DNA from 2 places in the Streptomyces sp. NPDC033180 genome. Region 1 is predicted to be linked to the other one. Evidence: riboswitches for the same ligand, from Rfam matches in the RefSeq annotation. Region 1 holds a riboswitch; the other holds the start of a gene.
What was found. Region 1 has a riboswitch for S-adenosylmethionine ahead of thrC (threonine synthase). Riboswitches for the same ligand answer to the same signal wherever they lie in the genome.
Positions count from the first base shown of each region.

Region 1 (4,767 bases):
AATCAGCCCCTCCGGCGTTTGAGGAGCGGGGTCTGGGGCGGAGCCGTCAGGACCCCAGTGCCCGCAGCTGGTCCAGGAACCACTGGGCCGGGGGCAATGCCGTCGCCGCCGCAGCGAGGCGTTTCGTGCGTTCGGCGCGTTCGCCGACCGGCATCGTCAGCCCCGCGTGCAACGCGGCAGCCGTGCCCGTCACGTCGTACGGGTTGACGACGACCGCGTCCTCGCCCAGCTCCTCGTACGCCCCCGCCTCCCGCGACAGGACAAGAACGCACCCGTCGTCGGAGACGACCGGAACCTCCTTGGCCACGAGGTTCATGCCGTCCCGGATGGGGTTCACCAGCGCCACGTCCGCCAGGCGGTACGCCGCCAGGGAGCGCGCGAAGTCGTCCTTCACGTGGAGGACGACCGGGGTCCAACCCTCCACGCCGTACTCCGAGTTGATCTCGTCGGCCAGCGTCTGCACGGACGCCGTGTAGTCGCGGTACACCGCGAGGTCCTGCCTCGACGGGTAGGCGAAGGCGACATGCACCACCCGCTCCCGCCACTCGGGCCGCGAGGCCAGCAGCTCCCGGTACGCGAGGAGCCCCCGCACGATGTTCTTCGACAGTTCCGTCCGGTCGACGCGGACGATCACCTTCCGCCCGGCACCCACCTGCTCCCGCAGCGCGACAAGGCGTTCCTCCACGTCCGCCCGCCGCGACCGCTCACGCAGGAAGTCCGCGTCCGCCCCGAGCCCGTGCACGCCGATCCGCGTACCGGTCGTACCGCCGAGGACGGCCACACAGCACTCCGTGAACGCGTCCGCCCACCGGCCCGTCAGGAACGCCGCCCGGTCGGCCCCGAGGATGCCGCGCAACAGCTGCTCCGCGACGTCGTCAGGCAGCATCCGGAAGTAGTCCACCGGCGCCCACGGCGTGTGCGAGAAGTGGCCGATGCGCAGGTCGGGGCGCAGCTCACGCAGCATCCCCGGCACCAGCGCCAGGTGGTAGTCCTGGACGAGGACCGCCGCGCCCGCTCCGGCGCTCTCGGCCAGCGCCTCGGCGAAGGCGCGGTTGTACGTCTCGTACGACGCCCACTGCGCCCGGAACTCCGGTCCGAAGGCCGGTTCGAGCGGGGTCTGGTAGAGCATGTGGTGGACGAACCACAGCACCGAGTTCGCGATCCCGTTGTACGCGTCGGCGTGCACGCCCTCGTGCGACCCCGCGTCGATGTCGAGCATCCGCACGCCGGGCTCGCCGACCCCGCGCCGCACGGCCTCCCGGTCACCGTCGCCGAGCGCCGCGCAGACCCACAGGGCATCCGCGTCGTCGCCGATCGCGCTCAGACCCGAGACGAGTCCGCCTCCGCCCCGCTTGGCCGTCAGTTCCCCGTTCTCCTCCAGGGTGTACGTGACGGGGCCGCGGTTGGACGCGACGAGGACCTGGGCGGCGGCGTGCTCGGAGACCATGTGGCGAAACCTAGCCCTTCGGGGGAGGACTCAAACGTACGGCCGGGCCCTGGTGGGGGCCCGGCCGTATACCTTCGGCGACCGGCGACCGGCGACCGGTCGCCGACTGTCAGTGGCGTCTGCTCCTTGCCGCCGCCACCGCCAGTGCGCCCAGCGTGCACAGGGCGATCGCCAGGCCCGCGTACAGCATCGTGTCCGAGTCGCTGCCGCTCTTGGCGAGTTCACCCGGACCGCTCGCCGGCCTCGCGGGCCCGCTCTGCTCCGCCCGCTCACCGGCGGGGATCGCGACCTGGCCGGTGCGCGATCCGTATGCGGTGTCCATGCCCGCGGCGGGTACGGCCGCGGCGCCGAGTGCTCCTGTCGCGAGGACGGCCGTGGCCATGGCCATGCCACCGACGCGTCGCGCGCTTCCCATTACCTGTCTGACCCTCACCTGTCTGACCCTCATAAGTGGGGAATGTAGACAAAATGCCCGGCTTGGGTGGTTACGCCACGCGGCGTGCCGCGTACTCCGCGATGCCGCACATCGGCGGACGCTCCTCCGTGTCCACCGAATGGGTCCGCGGCTCGAACCCCTGCTCGCCCCGTTCGAACTGGGTGAGCTCGGGCCGTACGAGATGGCCGCGCGCGAGCCGCAGCTGTGCCGTCCGGTAGATCGCCGCCGCCATCCGGCCGAGCGCCTGCCCGTCCTGATGCCGGTGCTTGCGCACGCCGACATCGACCTGCGCGAGCGCGTCCAGGCCCACCGTGTGCAGCGCGTCGACGAGCAGACCCAGCTCCACTCCGTAACCGACGGGGAACGGCAGCCGCTCCAGGAGGGATCTGCGCGCCGCGTACTCACCGCCCAGCGGCTGGACGAAACCCGCCAGTTGGGGCCAGTGCATGTTGAGCAGCGGGCGTGCCATCAGTTCGGTGACCCGGCCGCCCTGATCGGCGGTTCCGGCCAGGGGGCGGTCGTACATCGCCTTCACGAAGTCCACGTCGGGCTCGGTCAGGAGCGGGCCCACGATGCCGGTGACGAAGTCCGCCGAGAACTCCCTCAGGTCCGCGTCGACGAACGCGACGATGTCACCGCCGGTCACCAGGAGCGAGCGCCACATGACCTCGCCCTTGCCGGGCACGGCCGGGACGCGCGGCAGTATCTCGTCCCGGTGCACGACCCGTGCCCCCGCCTCCCGCGCCACCTCGGCCGTACGGTCCCGGGAGCCGGAGTCGATCACCACGAGCTCGTCGACGAGCGCTTGCCTCTCGACCAGCTCGCGGCGGATCTCGGCGACGATCCCGCCGACCGTCCCCTCCTCGTCGAGCGCGGGCAGGACGACACTCACCGAGGCCCCCGACGCCCGTTTGGCGGCGACGAGTGCGCTGAGCGGACGGTCGGCGACGGACCAGGAACGCCTGGTCAGCCAGCGCTCGGCCTCTTCCAGCACGGGTGGCTCCTCCTGTGTGTGGCCTACATGTGATCCATCTCGCGGTTCGGACGACTATCTCAAGGGTCCAGGCCGTCGGTTACAGTCTTGAACAACGCGGATGACCATCGCACGTCGGGGGCCATCGCGTAACAAATGCCCTGGGCCCATGAAGCCCCGGCGCCATACCGCTCATCCAGAGGGGCAGAGGGATACGGCCCGTTGAAGCCCCGGCAACCATCCCGCCGACCACGCACGCGAGGTCTCGGTGGGGAAGGTGCCAATTCCGTCTCGTGGCGAGATGCGCCGCGAGGAAGATGAGGAGAAAGGGCCTCGCCTCCATGGCTGCGCAGACTGTCGCAACGAACGAAAACACCTCTTCGACCACGGGTTCCGTGGATCTCGGCCCCGCGTCCGGCCTCTCCTGCCGCGAGTGCGGCGAGCTCTACGCCCTCGGCCCGATCTTCGCCTGTCAGGCCTGTTTCGGCCCGCTCGAAGTGGCGTACGACCTGCCGACCGGTGACCCCGAGGCACTCCGGAAGCAGATCGAGTCCGGCCCCGACAACATCTGGCGCTACGCGCCCCTGCTGCCCGTCCCCGCGAACGTCGCCGAGAAGCCGAACATCAACCCCGGCTGGACCAAGCTCGTCAAGGCCGACAACCTCGCCCGTGAACTCGGTGTCGAGCAGGGCAAGTTGTTCGTCAAGGACGACTCCGGCAACCCCACGCACTCCTTCAAGGACCGCGTCGTCGCGCAGGCCATCGAGGCCGCGCGCGCCTTCGGCTTCACCACCCTCTCCTGCTCCTCCACCGGCAACCTCGCCGGCGCCGTGGGCGCCGCCGCTGCCCGCGCCGGCTTCCGCTCCTGCGTGTTCATCCCGCACGACCTGGAGCAGGGCAAGGTCGTCATGGCCGCGGTGTACGGCGGCGAGCTCGTCGGCATCGAGGGCAACTACGACGACGTGAACCGCTTCTGCTCCGAGCTCATCGGCGATCCGCTGGGCGAGGGCTGGGGCTTCGTGAACGTGAACCTGCGGCCGTACTACGGCGAGGGTTCCAAGACCCTGGCGTACGAGATCTGTGAGCAGCTGGGGTGGGTCCTACCCGATCAGCTGGTCATTCCGATCGCCTCCGGATCGCAGCTCACGAAGATCGACAAGGGTCTGAAGGAGCTCATCGCGCTCGGGCTCGTCGAGGACAAGCCCTACAAGATCTTCGGTGCGCAGGCCGAGGGCTGCTCGCCGGTGTCGACCGCCTTCAAGGCGGGCCACGACGTCGTGCGCCCGCAGAAGCCGGACACCATCGCCAAGTCCCTCGCCATCGGCAACCCCGCCGACGGGCCGTACGTCCTGGACATCGCGCGTCGCACGGGCGGGGCCGTCGAGGACGTGAACGACGAGCAGGTCGTGGACGCGATCGAGCTGCTCGCTCGGACCGAGGGGATCTTCGCGGAGACCGCCGGGGGTGTGACGGTGGGCGTCACGAAGAAGCTGGTCGAGGCGGGGCTCATTGATCCCTCCCTCACCACGGTGGTGTTGAACACCGGCGATGGGCTCAAGACGCTTGATGCCGTTGCCGAGAGGTCTCAGGCGACCGCGACGATCAAGCCCAGCCTTGACGCGTTCCGCTCCGCGGGTCTTGCCAAGTAGGCATCGCTGTTGTCTGCGGGACCGTCGTGGCTGGTCGCGCAGTTCCCGCGCCCCTTCGGGGCGCCCCCTGATGGGGCGCCCTCTCGATCTACCGAGGTGATCCCATGAGCGTCAACGTCCGTATCCCCACCATTCTTCGCACCTACACCGGCGGTCAGTCCGAGGTCGCCGCCGAGGGGGCGACGCTCTCCGAGGTCATCGCCGACCTGGAGAAGAACCACACCGGTATCGCTGCGCGCGTCCTGGACGACCAGGGCAAGCT
Region 1 covers NZ_JBVIPU010000022.1:33,689-38,455, forward strand. Annotated here, with positions in the region: gene ACZ5WE_RS36305 (alpha,alpha-trehalose-phosphate synthase (UDP-forming)) at 47-1,447, opposite strand; gene ACZ5WE_RS36310 (hypothetical protein) at 1,557-1,862, opposite strand; gene ACZ5WE_RS36315 (glucosyl-3-phosphoglycerate synthase) at 1,933-2,877, opposite strand; SAM riboswitch class I at 3,046-3,180, shown strand; gene thrC (threonine synthase) at 3,198-4,505, shown strand; gene ACZ5WE_RS36325 (MoaD/ThiS family protein) at 4,610-4,767, shown strand, end outside.

Region 2 (4,767 bases), on a different contig from region 1:
GCATCGCCTTCTTCGTGGCACCGGTCATCGCCTTCGTCATCACCAAGCGGATCTGCCTGGGTCTGCAGCGGCGTGACAAGGAGAAGGTCCTGCACGGCCGCGAGTCGGGCATCATCAAGCGCCTGCCGCACGGTGAGTTCATCGAGGTCCACGAGCCGCTGGGCCAGGAGCAGCTGCACACGCTCACCGCGCACGAGCAGTACGCGCCGGTCGAGATCGGCCCCGCGGTCGACGAGAACGGCGTCGAGCGCAAGGTGTCCGGTTCGCAGAAGCTCCGGGCCAAGCTCAGCAAGGGCTACTACGGGGAGGACAACCAGATCCCCAAGCCCACCACCGAGGAGTACAAGGAGATCACGAGCGGCCACGGCCACCACTGATCCTCCGGAGCTCTGAAGCTCTGACCAAAGGTCGCCACGGCGAGAGCCCCGTTCCATGCGTTCCAGTGCATGGACGGGGCTCTTTGCCGTCCCCGGAGCTGGATAAGGTGTTCCTGTCCCATGCCTAGACGAACCCAGGAGCGGCATATGAGCGCTGTGACCCCCGCAGGAGGCAACACCGCGGCGGCCCGTTCCTGGCCGGGTGTGCTGAACGGACTGCTCGAGGGACGTGACCAGAGCACCGAGGACACGGCCTGGGCCATGGACCGGATCATGCGCGGCGAGGCGACCGACGCGCAGATCGCGGGCTTCGTGGTCGCGCTGCGGGCCAAGGGCGAGACCGTGGACGAGATCTCCGGCCTCGTCCGCACGATGTACGAGCACGCCAACGTGATCGAGGTGCCGGGGCAGACCGTCGACATCGTCGGCACCGGCGGTGACGGCGCCAAGACCGTCAACATCTCCACGATGTCCGCGATCGTGGCCGCGGGCGCGGGCGCGAAGGTCGTCAAGCACGGCAACCGCGCGGCCTCCAGCGCCTCGGGCGCCTCGGACGTCCTGGAGAAGCTCGGCGTGAACCTGGAGCTGCCGCTGAATCGGGTCGTCGAGGTGGCCGAGGAAGCCGGGATCACCTTCTGTTTCGCCGTGAAGTTCCACCCGGCGCTGCGGCACGCCGGCGGGGCGCGCAGCCAGCTGGGCATCCGGACCGTCTTCAACGCCCTCGGGCCGCTCACCAACCCGGCCAAGGTGCGGGCCCAGGCGGTCGGGGTCGCCGACCCGCGGATGGCGTCGATCGTGGCCGGGGTCTTCGCCGAGCGCGGGAACTCCTCCCTCGTCTTCCGCGGCGACGACGGCCTCGACGAGCTGACGACCACCTCGACCTCCCGGGTCTGGGTCGTGCGCGACGGCGCCGTGCGCGAGGAGGCCTTCGACCCCCGGGACGTCGGCATCGACCTCGTCCCCGTGGAGGCGCTGCGGGGCGCTGACGCCTCGTACAACGCCGAGGTGGCGCTGCGCCTCCTCGACGGTGAGAAGGGACCGGTCCGGGACGCCGTACTGCTGAACACGGCGGCCGCCCTGGTGGCGCTGTCGCCGGGCGAGGGGACCCTCGTGGAGCAGATCGGCGCAGGGATCGCGAAGGCGGCGCAGGCCATCGACTCCGGAGCCGCGAAGAAGGCCCTGGAGCTGTGGGTGGCGGCCAGCAACAGGTGAGTGTGGTGCCCACCGCGGTCCGGATGCCGGACTGCGGTGGGCACCGAGAAGATCGTGTGGCAAGATGCTGCGCAGGTCATGAGTGACAGCGATTAGGCCCCGGCTCGCTGTCCGGCAACCCTCCGTCCGTGGCGGGGTGCCCCGGGTGAAGACCAGGCCGTGGACAGCAAGGTCCATGGCAAGCGCGGACCCCTGGACATCGGTGAATGTCCGCCCCTGGGGTCCTGGTCCTCAAGGGAGCAGTCTCGTGAGCAAGCGAATGCGATAGGGCTTCCCGGCCCCTTTTCCGCACCCCCTTTTTCTTTCGTCACTGCAGCGCCGTTCGAGCGCGCTCGCAGTGAACTCGCCTGCCTTCCCACGGGAGTTCGCCATGTCCGCACGCTCTGTCGCCACCACCACCGACGTCGCCTCCGCCGAGTCCGCCGACCCCTGCTGTGCCGCGCCGCTGCCCGTCCTCGGCCGTGACGTCACCGTGCCGCTCGTCACCGGCGGCGAGGTGACCTACGCGGCGCTGGACTACGCGGCGAGCGCCCCTGCGCTGCAGCGAGTGTGGGACGACGTGTCCGCGTACGCGCCGTACTACGGCAGCGTGCACCGCGGTGCCGGGTACCTCTCGCAGCTCTCCACCGACCTCTTCGAGAACAGCCGGGTCGCCGTCGCCGAGTTCCTCGACTGCCGCGAGGACGACCAGGTCGTCTTCACGCGCTCGACCACCGACTCGCTCAACCTCCTTGCCGCGGCCCTCCCGGTCGACTGCCAGGTCTTCGTCTTCGAGACCGAGCACCACGCCTCGCTGCTGCCCTGGCGCGACGCCCGCGTGACCTACCTGAACGCCCCGCGCACCGCCGATCAGGCCGTCGCCACCCTGGAGCGCGCCCTCGCCGACCGCGACCCCTACGGGCCCGCCCTGGTCTGCGTCACCGGTGCCTCGAACGTCACCGGTGAGCTGTGGCCGGTCAAGGAACTCGCCGCCGCCGCCCACGCGCACGGCGCCCGCATCGTCCTGGACGCCGCTCAGCTCGCGCCCCACCACCCCGTCTCCATCAGCGAGCTCGACGTCGACTGGGTCGCCTTCTCCGGCCACAAGCTGTACGCGCCCTTCGGCTCCGGCGTCCTCGCGGGTCGCTCCGACTGGCTGCGGGACGCCGAGCCCTACCTCGCGGGCGGCGGCGCCTCGCGCAAGGTCGCGCGGCGTACGGACGGCGGCGTGGACGTGGAGTGGCACGACACCGCCGCGCGCCACGAGGCCGGGTCGCCGAACGTCATCGGCGTGTACTCGATCGCCTCCGCCTGCAAGGCGCTGACGGAGGCCGGCTTCGACGAGCTCGTCGCCCGTGAGCGCCACCTCATCGCCAAGGTGCGCGAGGGCCTCGCCGAGGTGCCCGCGGTGAAGGTGCTCTCGCTCTTCGGCGACGACGCGCCGCGCGTCGGCGTCATCTCCTTCGTCGTCGACGGCTGGAACAGCTCACACTTCGCCGCCGCGCTCTCCGCCGAGTACGGCATCGGCGTACGCGACGGCCTGTTCTGCGCCCACCCGCTGGTGCGCACCCTGCTCGGCAGCGACCCGCAGACGCAGGGCGAGTGCGGCGCCCCCGAGGCGGCGCCCGGCGAGAAGTCCCTGAACGCCATCCGCGTCAGCTTCGGCGCGGGCACCCCCGACGAGCACGTGGAGCGTTTCGTGCGCGCCGTCAAGGAACTGGTGGCGGACGGCGCGCGCTGGAACTACCGCACGGAGGACGGGCGTTGCGTGCCCGACACCAACGCCGCCTGAGCCCTGGGTCGTCCCTTGAGGCGTGAGCCCAGGACGATCATCCGCAGGGCCCGCTCGGTCGCGTCGGTGAGGAACTCGCCGCCCCGGCCGAGCGCCTCGGTGAGTGAGACCGGCGCGGGCAGGATCGCGCTGTAGGCGTCCACACCGACCGCCCGTACGTGGTGTGCGCCCTGGCCGATCGTGCCCGCGAGGACCAGGACGGGCCGGCCGAACCGCTTCGCGCGCCGCGCCACTTCGGCGGGGACCTTGCCGCGCGGCGTCTGGTGGTCCAGGGCGCCCTCGGCGGTGACGACGAGGTCGGCGCGGGCCAGGCGCGCGTCCAGGTCCAGATGGTCGAGCAGGACGTCGAAGCGGGGCAGGAGCTGGGCGCCGAGGGCCGCGAGACCGGCTCCCAGGCCGCCGGAGGCGCCTGTTCCGGGGCCGAGGGCGAGGTCCGTCGTGACGTGCAGGTCGCGGGTCAGGACGTGTGCCCAGTGCTCCAGGGCCGCCGCCAGCTGTTCGACCTGCGTGGGGGTCGCGCCCTTCTGCGGGCCGAAGACCCGGGCGACGCCGCGCTCGCCGGTCAGGACGTTGAAGGGGTTGCAGGCGACGCGGATCTCGGTGTCCTTCAGGCGGGGGTCGAGGCCCGAGGGGTCGATGCGGCTCAGCCGGATCAACTCCCGTCCGCCGTGCGGAAGTTCCCAGCCGTCCGCATCCAGGAGCCGGGCGCCGAGGGCCTTCAGGGCCCCCGCGCCGCCGTCCGAGGTGCCGGAGTCGCCGCAGCCCACCAGGATGCGGCGGGCACCCGCGTCGAGCGCGGCGCTGATCAGCTCGCCGACGCCGTACGTCGTCGTGGCCCCCGGGTCGCGCAGATCGCGGGGGACGAGCGAGAGCCCGGCCACGGCTGCCATCTCCACGACCGCCGTGCCGTCCGGGAGGAGCGCGAAGTGGGTGCCGAGCCGTTGGCCGACGGGACCGGTGGCGGGCAGCGCGACCAGGCGGCCGCCACCCGTGCCGGCCAGGGCGCGAGCCGTGCCCTCGCCGCCGTCCACCAGGGGGATCAGATCGGTCTCGGCGTGCGGGACGACACGGCGTACTCCTTCGGCGATGGCCTCGGCCGCGGACTGCGCGGACAGGGACTCCTTGAAGCCGCTGGGGGCGATGGCGAAACGGGTCAGCATGAGGTCTCCAGTACGGGCGGGATCAGCGGACGGGTACGCCGAGCAGCGGCCAGAGCGCCACGGCGAAGAGCAGGACGAGGGCGGCGGTCAGCGGTGCCAGGACCGCGGAGAGGCGCAGCAGGTCGCGCGGGGTGTAGGTGGGGGTGCCGGGGATGTCGGCGAAGAGCGTGACGGGCTTCGCGGAGGCGGGCAGTGTGTGGCAGAAGCCGGCGGCCGCCGTGGAGGCCAGGGCGGCGGCGACCGGGTT
Region 2 covers NZ_JBVIPU010000001.1:442,814-447,580, reverse strand. Annotated here, with positions in the region: gene qcrB (cytochrome bc1 complex cytochrome b subunit) at 1-377, shown strand, start outside; gene trpD (anthranilate phosphoribosyltransferase) at 525-1,589, shown strand; SAM riboswitch class IV at 1,664-1,780, shown strand; gene ACZ5WE_RS02105 (aminotransferase class V-fold PLP-dependent enzyme) at 1,960-3,360, shown strand; gene ACZ5WE_RS02100 (glycerate kinase family protein) at 3,312-4,520, opposite strand; gene ACZ5WE_RS02095 (SLC13 family permease) at 4,543-4,767, opposite strand, start outside.
Region 2: linked by a shared signal. The riboswitch ahead of ACZ5WE_RS02105 (aminotransferase class V-fold PLP-dependent enzyme) and the one ahead of thrC (threonine synthase) in region 1 are both predicted to bind S-adenosylmethionine.